DNA from 3 places in the Limnobacter sp. UBA3528 genome. Region 3 is predicted to be linked to each of the others. Evidence: predicted binding sites of a transcription regulator. Region 3 holds the regulator's gene; each other region holds the start of a gene.

Region 1 (4,557 bases), on a different contig from region 3:
CATTTGTCAGGCGTGATATGAAGAGATTTTTGCATCCCGTTGTTCCTCGCTTCTTTGGTTATTTGTTTTGGGCACTACATACATGCGGTCTTATGCAATAAGCCTGCCAACTTGAAAAGAAATTTTCGATGGGTCCCGGCAACACTTTTCCGAGTTTTGACGCTTGGGGTTTTCCCGATGCAACACAACTGTTCCAAAGTGAAACAGTTGTTCCAACAAAAAGCCCCGCATGTTGTTGCGAGGCTTCCCATGGAAATGATCTGAAATGAGTTCAGCCGGATCAGGGCCTCATGTACTTCACGCCGTAGCTGGCAAAAATCTTCTCGATTTCGCCACTTGCCTTCAGTTCATTCATGGCCACAGTCAGTTTTTCCGCCAACTCTTTGTTGCTTTTCTTGGTAGCCATACCCACCGCCCAACCCTTGGGCGGCAGCGAATTGTGCGGAACCTTGGATACGTAATAATCAGCTTTTTTGTCCGGGTGCTGGTGCAAAGCCCATTCAAGCTCGGCCCGAGTAGCCATGACCGCCACCAACTCACCGTTCACCATCGCGTCGACCGCTTCTTTGGGAGTCTTGAAATTCACCAGATTGTCGGCATACGCTGCGCCATCGGCGCCCGCCAACATGATGCTGGGCAAAGCAGCCGCTTCGGCACCAATTTTATTGCCCGCCTCCGAGAACGGCTTCAGGCTGTCCAGCGTGGGCAACTTCTTCACATTACGCGCCACGAAAATATCGTCACGGGTGTAAGGAGAAAAGAACAACGCCTGGTCCTCTTTCTGCATGATGTACGCATCCACTGGCGCATGCATCAAAATATCCGCAGGCGCTCCAGCCAGGTAGTGGCCACGCGTCACCATGTTTCGAATGTCGTCAGAAAACTCCTCGTCTTCCGTAAACGCGCGCACCCGCAAACCCAAGCCCAATTTCGCTGCAAGGGCTTTGGCAATGTCCACATCAATGCCTTTGCCCTCGTGCGAGTAAGGCGCCAGATAATTGTAAACAGCCACGGTCAAAACGCCCGAGGCTTGCACCTTGGCCCAGTCCGACAGTTCTTGCGCCAAGGCACTGGCCTGAAAAGAAAAGGCCAGAAGGGTTGCGCCAATTGCTTTGATGATTGGAAATCGACACGCTTGAACAAACGCAGTCATATATTGTCTCCTGCTTGGGATATGTGCCTTGGATGCACTTTTATTGTTTGAAGAAGCTGGAACCGGCAAGCGCAATTACTTTACTTGCCGGGCTCCACATTGAATAACAACCCGGCCATTACTCGGCTGGACGAGTCTCAACATAAGCCTTGATGGCCCAAATGGCCTCCTGACTCAAAATACCGGCAAATGCAGGCATGTAGACCCGATCACCGCGCACCTTTCCGCCCAACACCGAATTGCGGAAATACACATCCATTTCAGCCTTGCACTCTTGCTTGGCTTTCTTGTTGGCGAACGATTCACACTCCGAATTCATCTTGCGCAAGTCGGGAGAAATACCGCCGCTGATGACTTCAAGGCCGTGACAACGCGCGCAGTTTTGGTTGTAGGCCGAGCTGCCCACGCGAATGGCTTCCTTGTCGCCAGTATATGGATTGCTTTCCAGCATCTCGTCGCCCAAAGGCTTCAGTGTGGACACATCAACGGCCTGCGGGGTCACGTCACCGTGAGCCAAAGCAACTGACGCCGCAAGGGAAAAAATGGTTGCCACCAGGGCTTTACGAACTAACATCACAACTCCTGTATTTCTAAGAATGATTCAACACCTTCGATACGTTGCAATCCCCATGCCAACCTATCCCCTTGAATTTGTGAATTAGTTTTACCAATTGTGACAAATCGCCAACTCAGTGGTCTTACCGAGTTTTCTGTGCTAATTTCAATCAAAGAGTGTTTCAATTTGAAACACACTGAATTGAGTTGGCACAGTGTTTGCATCTGGCAACGTAGCAGCCGGAACGCGATCAATGTTGAAACTGTTCAGCGCAACAACAAAAGCTGCACCCAAAACGATACCTATAAAACGCAGCACCACAAGAAGCAGGAGACATGAATGACATTCTTATCCGAGCGGGATGGCGGCAGCCTTGCGTCCAACGCACAAGTGATTGAACTGATCGACCCAGGCACGGAAGGACACCTCGAATTCATTCGTCGTGCCCATCAACGCTCCACCGCCGCAGGCCTGGACACCACATCGAAAGTAGACATCGCCCCCCCACCCACGAGCGCCCTGAAAGATCTGATCGAGAAAAACAACCGGCTAAAGTCGTGCGCCCTGCCCTTCATGGAAACCCTGTATGAACAGGTGGTGAACACGCACAGCATGGTGCTGCTGACCGATGCGAGCGGAACAATCATTGAATCGCTGGGTGATGACGATTTTCTGGTGAAGGCTCAAAAGGTTGCGCTGGCACCCGGCGTGACCTGGAGCGAAGAACACAAAGGCACCAATGCGATTGGCACGGCCCTGATTGAAGAGTTGCCCACCGTAGTACATGGGCAGGACCACTTTCTGGACGTGAACCGATTCCTGACCTGTTCAGCCGCCCCGATTTTTGATCCAAACGGCGTGGCCATTGGCGTGCTCGATGTAACGGGCGACTACCGCAGCTATCACCGCCACACCATGGGTTTGGTGCGCATGTCTGCGCAGATGATTGAAAACCATTTGTTCAACAGTTCGTTTCAAGACGCCATCATTGTGCAGTTTCACCAGCGCGGCGAGTTTTTGGGTTCGGTGGTTGAAGGCGCAGCAGCGTTCTCGCCATCCGGCAAATTCCTTGCGGCCAACCGGGCTGCAATGGTTCAGTTTGGCATGTCCGCCAATGCATTGAAAAGCCACACATTCAGTTCACTGTTTGGCATGCCCCTGTCGGCGCTGGTTGACCATTATCGCACTTGCAACCCGATTCCCTTGATACTCTGTTTGCACAATGGAAACCAGGTAACAGCCAAAGCCAGTCTGGGTAGTGTGGGACGTGGGCGAATTTTTGACTCGGTTGGCCTGGTAAAAAACAACGCCGATGCTGCTGTGGTTCAACACAGCACATCGCCCGCGCAAAAGACCAACACCACTTGCCAGAAAAATCACCACCTTTCCAGCCTGAAGTACCTGAACACGGGCGACCCGCAGGTTGCGAAAATCATCGACAAAGTCGGCAAGGTCATCGACAAAGACATCCCCATTCTGATTCTGGGCGAGACCGGCACCGGCAAGGAAATTCTTGCACAAGCCATACACAACGATTCACCGCGACACAACAAACCTTTTGTGGCAGTCAATTGCGCATCCATTCCAGAAACGCTGATTGAATCTGAATTGTTCGGTTATGAAGATGGCGCATTCACTGGCGCCAAGAAGAAGGGATCGCAAGGCCGCATTCTGCAAGCCAATGGCGGCACCCTGTTCCTCGACGAGATTGGTGACATGCCCATTTCACTGCAAGCAAGGTTGCTGCGCGTGTTGCAGGAACGCGTGGTTACACCATTGGGCAGCCAGAAAAGCATTCCGGTCAACTTGCAGGTTATTTGCGCCACGCACCGCAACCTGCGCGATCAAATCTCAGCGGGGCAATTCCGCGAGGACTTGTACTACAGACTTCATGGCCTGGTGGTGCGCATTCCTGCATTGCGCGAGCGTACCGACCTGCAAAAAATCATTCAGCGCATACTGGAAAATGAATCTCAGAACCCGCGCATTCGTGTGTCGCCCGAGGTGATGAAGGCTTTCACCACCCACGCTTGGCCCGGCAATATCCGGCAACTGACGAACATCTTGCGGACAGCCAGCGTGATGACCGATGACGCAGAAACCATTGAATGGGACCACCTGCCCGATGACTTTCTGGACGAATGGCATGCGTTGCGGCTTGACCAGAAACAGAGTCAGGCGATGCCTGTCGAAACGCTGCCAACCCGGCGTGCGCCCGAGCGTGAAGAACCACGTCAACTCGCATCCGAAGTGGCAACACCCAGCCGCCCACAATTCAATGTGAGAAGCAACTTTTCCATTCAAGCCAAGGGTGCCGGATTCGGTACACGCCCAAACCCGGCCCCTATTGGTGCGAGCAGCATGGTGAAGAACAAAACCAGTTTGTTTGATGTGCAGGTGCATCGAGGCGGCGGCAGCACCAAAGCAGGCGGACTGGACCAGACCTTCAGTAAATTCCGGGAAGGCCGGTTCGACACCTGGCCGCAATCTGCCAAACCGGCGGCCCGCGACGATGTGCAGGTCAATCGTTTCAAAGACGACGGTTTTGACACCCGGGCTTACGATGCGCGTGCACAAGGTTATCTGGGTGCACGACAGGCGGCCTCGATTCGAGCGTCTGTTGAAAACCCGATCAATCTGGATGACCTTGAATCTCGGGCCATCCAGGAAGCACTGGAGACCTGCCGGGGCAATGTCAGTGCGGCAGCCAGAATGTTGGGCATCTCCAGAAACACCATTTACAGGCGATTGAACGCAAAATAAGTCAAACTCAGGTTCCACCGATTGAAGTTCAAAAAATCACCCGCAATGCCGGGTGATTTTTTTTGGCACAAAAGTTTTGAACACC
Region 2 (4,557 bases), on a different contig from region 3:
GTATGCAGCAGAGCAGGGTAAAGAGCCATTGAAGGCCGTGGGGCAATATGTGGACGATGCCACCATTACCACCAAGGTAAAGGCCAAGCATGCGGAAGACAAAACCGTAAGTGCCTTGCGTGTGAATGTAGAAACCAAGCAAGGTGTGGTGGTGTTGTCGGGTGAAGCCAGAACCGAGGCTGAACTTGAGCGCGCCGAGGCGTTGGCCAAACAGGTGGAAGGTGTGAAAGCTGTTTCCAATATGATCGAGTTGAAGCCCAAGTCGTAAGCTTGGCGATAGAGCCAACGGATTGAGCCGACCTTAACTCAATGCCCTGCTGGCTTTGCGCCAGTGGGGCGTTGTAGGTGCCCGCCATGAAAAAGAATTGTACAAACCAATTGCAAGTGCCATTGCGTGTGTTGCTGGTAGAGGACTCGATTGAATTGCAGGCGATGCTTCAATCCATGTTGAGCGAAATTCCCAGTGTTGAAGTGGTCGCCAGTGTGGAGTCTGAGGAAGATGCAGTGGCTTTCATGAGAGTGGACCCTACAGATTTGGCGATCGTTGACTTGGAATTGCGGTCTGGCACGGGCTTGGGCGTGCTGAAAAAACTGCAGGATGATCTGGATTTGACCGACAGACAGATTGGTGTTGTCGTTTTTTCCAACTATTCAAATTTGGTGATTCGACACCGCTGTTTGAGTCTTGGGGCGAGGGCCTTTTTCGACAAGTCGTTTCAAATTGATGAATTGCTTGAGTTTGTTCAGAAACAAGCCTCGGGCAACGCCAAAGACTCGTTACTCTGAACATCCAACCGTTTTAAATCGCCTGTGCAGGACCAAAAAACTCGAAATGCTGACGCTCGGCAGGCACACCCAGCTTGCCCAGCATGTTCTTTACTGCACTCATAAAACCAACTGGACCCAAAAAGTAAACTTGTGCATTGTTGGGCAGGTTTTTCTCAATGGTTTGGTGTTTAATCAAACCATCCTGATTCTCATAAATGTACTCGGCTGTGATGTTGCTGTGCTGGGTACTTAATTGCTCGGTCAGGTTTTTGAAAGAGTGTTGCGCGGCATTTTTGCAGGCGTGGATGAACCGCACCTCGCGTTGGCCTGCTGCTGCTTTCAGCATTGCAATGGCCGGGGTCAACCCAACGCCGGCGGTGATCAGCACCAAGGGGTCTTTGCTGTCATCGAGAACAAACTCACCGCAGGGTGGGCTTAGCTGTGCTGTGTCCCCCACAGCCAGTTGCTTGTGCAGGTGGTTGGATACCACGCCGCCTTCTTCGCGCTTGACCGAAATTCGATAATGTTGCCCGTTGGGTGCGTCTGAGAGTGAGTAGTTGCGCATCACAGTTGCGCCATTTACATTCAGGTGCAGGGTAATGTATTGCCCCGGTTTGAAAGTCATAATCTGTTTACCATCCAAAGGTTTCAGATAAAAAGATGTGACCAGTTCGCTTTCTTGCTCTTTCGCGGCAATTGTGAAAGCACGTTGCCCCTCCCACCCTCCGGTGGACATGGCTTGTTTGGCATACAGGTTTGCTTCGGCGTTGATCAAAATATCGGCGAGCTGGCCATAGGCGGCTGCCCAGGCGTCGATAATTTCAGGTGTGGCTGCGGCGCCCAGCACCTCTTTCATGGCCTGTAGCAGGCATTCGCCCACAATAGGGTAGTGTTCGGCTTTGACCCCCAGGGCTACATGCTTGTTGACGATCAGTGTGACCGCACCCATGAGTACTGCCGGGTTGTCAATGTGTTTGGCGTAGGCCAGCACGGCATTGGCCAGGGCGCGAGGTTGAGTGCCTTTTTCCTGATGAGCCGGATTAAAAAAGGTAGCCGTAACCGGGTATTTGCTGAACATCAGTTTGTAGAAGTGTGTCGTCAATGCTTCGCCACCCTGTTCGAGTGCGGGAATGGTTGCCTTGATCCAATGTTTTTGCTCGGTGCTGACTGACATGCTTTTTCCTTCCTGATCGATTGTAAATTTGTACATGCTTCACAGTGACAAACACTATCAAGATACATGCCAGCCTTAACATTGTTATTAAGTATATGAAAATATTGAATATATGAAGAAATGTGTTTTGTTAAAAATTTCAAATCATTGTTTAATTAACAGCGATTTGATATTGTTATTAAAACAGTAATTGTTATAAGTACAATAAGGATGGCTAGTCGTGGAAATGTCCAGTTTTGTGTTGGCAGTGATTGAAGACCTTGGAGCCGACCTGGATCCGTCAACTCGCTACTTGCGCTATGTCAATTCATTGGCCGCCGCATTGCCCGGCAACGCGTGCGCCTTGCTGAAAAAGGAGGGCTCGACCTTAAAGCCGCTGGCCGTACGCGGTTTGACTCCCGATAGCCTGGGGCGCCGCTTCGAATTAAACGAGCATCCTCGCCTGAATGCGATTGTGACTTACCGTGGCGTGACCCATTTTCCGAACAAGTCCACCTTACCCGACCCCTACGACGGTTTGCTCGAAGGCGTGCATGCGGGCGATTTGAATGTCCATGATTGCATGGGTTGTGCCCTGCATGTAAATGGCAAGTTGTGGGGAGCAATTACGCTGGACTCCCTGAAAGCGGGCGTGTTTGATGTGAAAGTTGAACGCGCCATGGCCATGTTTGCACGCTTGGGTGAAGCGGTTGTGCATGTCGCCGAACTGACTGAGAAAACCGATCGAACCGCGACTTCCCTGAAGTTGAGTCAGGCTGACGGCAATGGTCTGAGCGCGTTGGAAGGTGTTCAATTGTCTCGTCGGGAAATGATTGGGGACAGCACGCCCATTCGCGAACTAAAACATGAAATTTTGACTGTTGCCAACAGTCAGTTGGCTGTGCTCATTCATGGTGAAACAGGTGTGGGCAAAGAATTGGTCGCCCAGGCCTTGCATGCCATGTCCGGCAGGGCGAATTTACCCTTGGTGGTGATCAATTGCGCAGCCTTGCCCGACCAGTTGATTGAAAGCGAGCTGTTTGGCCATGTTAAAGGCGCGTTTTCCGGTGCAGAGCGCGATCGTCAAGGCAAGTTCGAATTGGCCAACGGTGGCACTTTGTTTCTGGATGAAGTGGGCGAGCTGAGTGCCTCTGCCCAAGCCAAGTTGTTGCGGGTACTGCAAAGCGGGCAGGTGCAGCGTGTGGGTAGCGACAGAGAGCACCGGGTCGATGTGCGCATCGTGGCTGCCAGCAATCGGGACCTGTCGGCTGAAGTAAAGGCAGGGCGTTTCAGGGCTGATCTGTATCACCGCCTGTGCGCTTATCCTTTACACATTCCACCGCTTCGCGAGCGTGGGGATGATGTGGTATTGCTGGCAGGCTATTTTCTGGAGCAGAACCGTAGCCGTTTGGGCTTGCGCAATTTGCGCCTGGGGCGCGGCTGTGAGGCTGCATTAAAACGCTACCCTTGGCCGGGCAATGTGCGGGAACTGGAACATACATTGGGGCGTGCAGCATTGAAAGCGCGTCGGGATGAAACTGGCCCCATGGTGACTGTAGAACTTGAGCACCTTGACCTGCTGAGCGAGCTTGAGCAAGAACGCGCTGTGACTGCCCGAGGCCCGGCAACTATTGTGGAGATGGGAATGGCCAGCCCTATCGAAGGCATGCCTTATCGGGATGCTGTAGATGCTTTTTCTAGAAATCTGATACAGCAGGTGCTGGATTACACGGATGGCAATCGAGCCGCAGCCGCTAGGCAGCTGGGTCTCGATTCCGGCAACTTTCACCGCATGCTCAAGCGGCTTGGTTTTTAGGCAGATGCCCGCGCTGGCTCGCCTGTGGTGTTTTCCTGCAGGTATTGCAAGGCTTCATTGACCTGATCGATCAATACCAACACCAGGTGGTCTGGGCCTGTTTCATCCAGGGCCATTTGAATTGCCTTGAACTCACCCCGCACCTCGACAACCGAGGGTTTCTTGTCGCCAGAGGCGAGTGCAATGCCCTGTTGCAGCAAGGCCAGAGTTTCACCATCTGGGCGACCGCGCTGGCAGGCGTCTTCATACAAAATAATGTGATCAAAAAACCCACCCACCAAGCGACCTTGCTCAGTGATGTCCTGATCGCGACGATCGCCCGCTGCACTAATTACTACGGTGCGTCTAACGGCCGGTATGTTCTTCAGCGTATTAACCAGCGTTGACACTGCATCCGGGTTGTGGCCGTAATCGGCAATCACTGAACCCCCTTTGTGCTTGAAAAAATTGAAGCGGCCGGGCACCGTGTCGGGGGTAGATTGAAAACTGCCCAGCGCTGCCCGAATGGTGTTGAATGGTACGTTCAGACCCAAGGCGGCAGCCACAGCACACATCACATTTTGTACCTGGAAGGTGAACAAGCCGTTGTTGGTCAGTGGTACATCCATCAGGTCAATGGTTTTTTCCATGTTGTCATAATTGATGTTGATCACGCGACCGTCGTGAATAATGACTGGGCGACCTTTGGCTTTGTGTGCAGCCACAATCGGGTTGTCCGGGTTGCTGGTGAAGAACAGCACACGTCCGGGGGTGAGTTTGGCCATGTTTGCAGCGTGGCGGTCATCCGCGTTCAGTACAGCAAGACCATTGGGGGCCACGT
Region 3 (4,557 bases):
GGCTTGAATGTACCGTTGTACTTCTGTGTCTTTCCCGGTCAGTGGACGCAGGCTTTTGTCGTAATACGGGTTACTCAGGCAGCGCACATCAAACACCAGGTCTGCATCGCTGGGCAGGCCTTTTTTAAAACCGAAGGTTTCAAACACCAATGTAAGTTTGGCCGATTCTTCTTCTACGGTTTCAAGCACCCATCGCCGCAGTACAATGGGCTGCAGGGCAGAGGTGTCGATACAGCTTGCAATGTTTCTCAGGGGCTCAAGCGACTCTCGTTCCGCATCAACACATTCTTGCACGGTGGCTTGCTCGCCAAGGCGTGCGCTCATGGGGTGACGGCGGCGGCTTTCAGAGTAGCGGGTGATCAGGGTTTCATCGTCGGCATCCAGAAACAGAATGCGAACATCGGTTCCGTCGGCTTTCAGGGCCTGAATAATTTGGGGAACATCGATAATGTCTCGTCCAGTGCGGGCGTCGGCTGCAATCGCAATTTGCGTGATGCCCTCGGAGGACAAGCGCTGGATGACTTGCGGTATGAAAGAAGGCGGCAAGTTGTCGACACAGTAAAAGTGGGAGTCTTCCAGCGCGCGAATGGCGACTGATTTGCCCGAGCCTGAAAGGCCGGTGACCAATACCACTTTCATGTTAATCATGGCCGATGTCCGTTTCAGTGTCGGGGTCAACCTGTAGGTGGTCAATGCCGCCCAGTTCAGTGAGCATGGCTTTTTGTTGACGAACCATGAATTCGTCGAGTGTGTTGATACCCCGCATTTGCAAGATGGTGTTGCGCACCGCAGCTTCCAGCAACACGGCCAGGTTGCGGCCCGCAGCCACTGGCAATATGGCTTTGCGAATCGGCAGCCCCAGCACTTCCTGGAATTGTTGCTCGGTTACCAATCGTTCCTGGTGCAATTCTAGCGAGGCTTTACGAACCAGATGTACGATCAGCTTCAATCGCATTTTCCGGCGTACGGCGGTTTCACCAAAAATAGCCTTGATGTCGAGCAGGCCCACGCCGCGCACTTCCATCAGGTTGCGAATCAGTTCAGGGCAGCGCCCTTCGATCAGGTTGGGGGCTACGCGCGAGAATTCGACCACATCGTCTGCCACCAAGCCGTGCCCGCGAGAAATCAGTTCCAGGCCCAACTCGCTTTTGCCCAAACCCGACTCGCCACAAATAAGCACGCCCATGCCAAGCACATCCATGAACACGCCGTGCATCATGGTGGTGGGGGCTAACCATTTGTTGATGTACACGCGCAGAAAATCGATGATTTCGGCGGCTGACAATGGAGTGGCCAGCAGGGGGATGTTGGATTCGTCGCAGGCGGCCTTCAGTAGGGTATGGGGCTGAAACGATTCAGCCACGATGATTGCGGGCGGATCGCCTTCGATTAGCTTGTCGATTTGGTGTTTTTTGCGTTCGTCGCTGATGCGGGCGAAGTATTCGATTTCCTGACGACCAAACACCTGAATGCGGCCAGGGTGGATGGTATTCAAGTGGCCTACGAGGTCGGAAGATGCAAAACACTGAAGATCCAGGTGGCGGTCACCACCATTTAAACCGGCCAGCCAGTCAAGCTTGAGTTTGTTGCGGTTGGCTTCGATCAGTTCTTTCAGTTGCTTCACAGGCTTAACTCGCGGGTTGGTAGGGCTCCCAGGTGGCGATGAGCTGGTGCATGGCGCCGGGGTCTGCTTCAGTCATGAGTTTCTCACGGAAATCCTTGTCAGACAGCATTTGAGCCAGTTCAGACAGTATATCCAGATGATGCTGGTTTGCGCTTTCTGGCACCAGCAAAAACATGAGCAGTTTGACGGGTTGACCGTCAGGGGCGTCGAAGGGAATTGGATCTTGAACTCGAACCAGTGAAGCGATGGGTTCGCGAAGGCCCTTGATGCGACCATGCGGCACAGCGACTTGTTGACCAAGTCCGGTGGAACCCAGGCGTTCACGTGCAAAGAGGCTGTCGAAAACCTTGGAGCGAGCAATGCCCTGGTTGTTTTCAAACACCAAACCGGCTTGTTCAAACACGCGCTTTTTGCTGGTGACCTGTGCATCCAGCAAAATGTTGGATGGAGGCAGTAGATTTGCGATCAAGTTCATCGCTGTTGATTCCTGAGACCCGCTTCTAATCGTGGGGCCGATTATACGCCATAAAAACAGAAAAGGCGGATGGAAGTCCGCCTTTTGATTTTCCCTGAAATTACAGAGGTTTATTCGGCTTCTTCGACCACCTGGTGTTTGATCGGTGTGTGATTGTGATTGGTTAGTTTGTCTTTGTGACGCAGTACCTGGCGATCCAGTTTGTCGGCCAGCGCATCAATGGCTGCGTAGAGGTTTTCATGACTTGCTTCAGCGTGAATGTCTTTGCCGCGAACGTGCAGCGTAACATCTGCCCTTTGAACCAGCTTGACCACCGAGATGGTCACCGATGCATCAATGACGTGATCAAAATGCCTTTTCACCCGATCCAGTTTTTCGATGACGTAGTTTCGAATTGCTGGGGTAACTTCCAGATGATGACCATTGATGTTCAAGTTCATAAGGTATCTCCTTTCGTTGCTGCGGGGGGAAGCTTTAAATTTAAAGCGACTTGCGCATGTTCACCGGGGGTATTTTCAGTGATTCCCGGTATTTAGCGACCGTGCGTCTTGCGACCACGATGCCCTGTTGACCGAGTAGGTCGGCGATTTGGCTGTCAGATATCGGCTGCTTGGCGTCCTCCGCAGAAATCAGTTGCTTGATGAGTGCACGTATTGCTGTGCTGGAAGCCTGACCACCCGAGTCGGTGGAAACATGACTTCCGAAGAAATACTTTAGCTCAACCAACCCATAGGGCGTCAACATATATTTTTGCGTGGTAACCCTTGACACGGTCGATTCATGCAGTCCCAAGAGATCGGCAATTTCCCTCAGAACCAAGGGCTGCATTGCGATTTCGCCGTGATTGAAGTAGCCGATTTGCCGTTCTACGATGGCTTGGCTCACCCGTAAAATAGTGTCAAATCGCTGCTGAACGTTTTTTAACAACCAGCGAGCCTCTTGTAATTGCGCACTGAGTTGCGCACTTTGACCACGGTGTGATCGCAAGATGGAGGCATACATTTCATTAATACGGATTTTTGGCATCACGTCGGGGTTCAGTTGCACATGCCACTGTCCACTCAGTTTTTTCACGATCACGTCGGGCACCACATGGTCATCGTCGATGCGTCGAAAACGCGCACCGGGAAACGGCTCGAGTGAACGAATGATTTGATGACATGTTTTTAGCATGTCCTCGTCGACGTTCAATGCTTTTTTCAGCTTGGTGAAGTCGCGTTGGGCCAATAAACCCAAGTGGTCGCGAATAATGTGCTGACAGTTGCTGTACAGGTTTGGCTGGCAAGTAATGTCTTTGCGCTGGGCCAGTTGCAGCAGCAGGCATTCGGCTGCATTGCGGGCACCCACGCCGGGTGGGTCAAAACTTTGCAGCAGGCGCAAGGCCGCGCTGAGTTCTTCAAACTCCAGGTCGGGCTCGTCCTGCAGGGTTTCCCACAGGTCTTCAAGTTCAACAGTCAGGTAGCCATCGTCGCTGAGGTAGTCAATCAGCCAAAGCACCAGGTTTTTGTCACGTTCGCTGGCCTGTGTCATGCGCAGCTGGTCGATCAGGTGCTGGTGCAGGCTGCTGTCGGGCGCAGCCAGTTGCAGGCCGGGTTTTTCTTCATCGCCATCGGCACCTGCGCCGCTGTTGTCGCGCCAGTCGCCTTCCCAGTTGTCCTGGATGGAGTCGATGGTCTCGCGCTGAACAATTTCTTCGCTTTGATTGTCTTGTTCAGCTTGCTGATCGCTGACCGGTTCGCTGGCTTTGCGGGGGTCGGGATCGGCCTCAAAGCTGTCGCCCTGTGGCTCGTGCAGTTCGCCATTGCTGCTGTCCAGGCTCAGGGTGCGCTCGCCTTCCACGGCCTCTTCGTCAGCCAACTCCAGCAGTGGGTTTTCAGCCAGCGCTTGTTGAATTTCCTGCTGCAACTCCAGTGTGGACAATTGCAGCAAGCGAATGGATTGCTGCAACTGAGGCGTGAGCGTGAGGTTTTGCGAGACTTTAAGCTGAAGGGATTGTTTCATGGAGATTCAGCTTTACATACGGAAGTGTTCGCCGAGGTACACGCGGCGTACATCGTCGTTTTTCACAATTTGCTCGGGACTGCCCGAGGCCAGCACGCGGCCCGCGCTGATGATGTAGGCACGATCACAAATGCCCAGGGTTTCCCGTACATTGTGGTCGGTGATCAGCACGCCGATGCCGCGGTCCTTGAGGTGGCGGATGATGCTCTTGATGTCGTTCACGGAGATCGGGTCGACCCCGGCGAAGGGCTCATCCAGCAGAATAAAATCCGGGTCCGTGGCCAGGCCCCGGGCGATCTCCGCGCGCCGGCGCTCGCCGCCGGACAGGCTCATGCCCATGCTGTCGCGGATATGGTCGATGTGGAATTCCTGCAGCAGTTTCTCCAGCTGCTCCTTGCGCTCCGCCTTGCTCAGGTTCTTGCGCGTTTCCAGGATCGCCATGATGTTCTGCTCCACG

What was found. Region 3 encodes sigma-54, which starts transcription at its own class of promoters, with help from an activator protein. Its sites were predicted from a motif close to TGGCANGNAANCTGCTTT; they were not measured.
Region 1: a site for sigma-54 is predicted at 1,771-1,788, ahead of pedF (cytochrome c-550 PedF). Genes of this name have one in related genera too.
Region 2: a site for sigma-54 is predicted at 1,997-2,014, ahead of hmpA (NO-inducible flavohemoprotein). Genes of this name have one in related genera too.

The regions. Positions count from the first base shown of each region.
Region 1 covers NZ_DFOZ01000039.1:29,597-34,153, forward strand. Annotated here, with positions in the region: gene B4N58_RS11890 (4Fe-4S dicluster domain-containing protein) at 1-35, opposite strand, end outside; gene B4N58_RS11895 (substrate-binding periplasmic protein) at 281-1,153, opposite strand; gene pedF (cytochrome c-550 PedF) at 1,272-1,727, opposite strand; gene B4N58_RS11905 (sigma-54-dependent Fis family transcriptional regulator) at 2,049-4,472, shown strand.
Region 2 covers NZ_DFOZ01000001.1:113,775-118,331, forward strand. Annotated here, with positions in the region: gene B4N58_RS00550 (BON domain-containing protein) at 1-268, shown strand, start outside; gene B4N58_RS00555 (response regulator) at 355-786, shown strand; gene hmpA (NO-inducible flavohemoprotein) at 800-1,942, opposite strand; gene norR (nitric oxide reductase transcriptional regulator NorR) at 2,169-3,737, shown strand; gene cphA (cyanophycin synthetase) at 3,734-4,557, opposite strand, start outside.
Region 3 covers NZ_DFOZ01000032.1:42,771-47,327, reverse strand. Annotated here, with positions in the region: gene rapZ (RNase adapter RapZ) at 1-648, opposite strand, end outside; gene hprK (HPr(Ser) kinase/phosphatase) at 641-1,624, opposite strand; gene B4N58_RS10080 (PTS sugar transporter subunit IIA) at 1,629-2,099, opposite strand; gene hpf (ribosome hibernation-promoting factor, HPF/YfiA family) at 2,210-2,539, opposite strand; gene B4N58_RS10070 (RNA polymerase factor sigma-54) at 2,580-4,100, opposite strand; gene lptB (LPS export ABC transporter ATP-binding protein) at 4,113-4,557, opposite strand, start outside.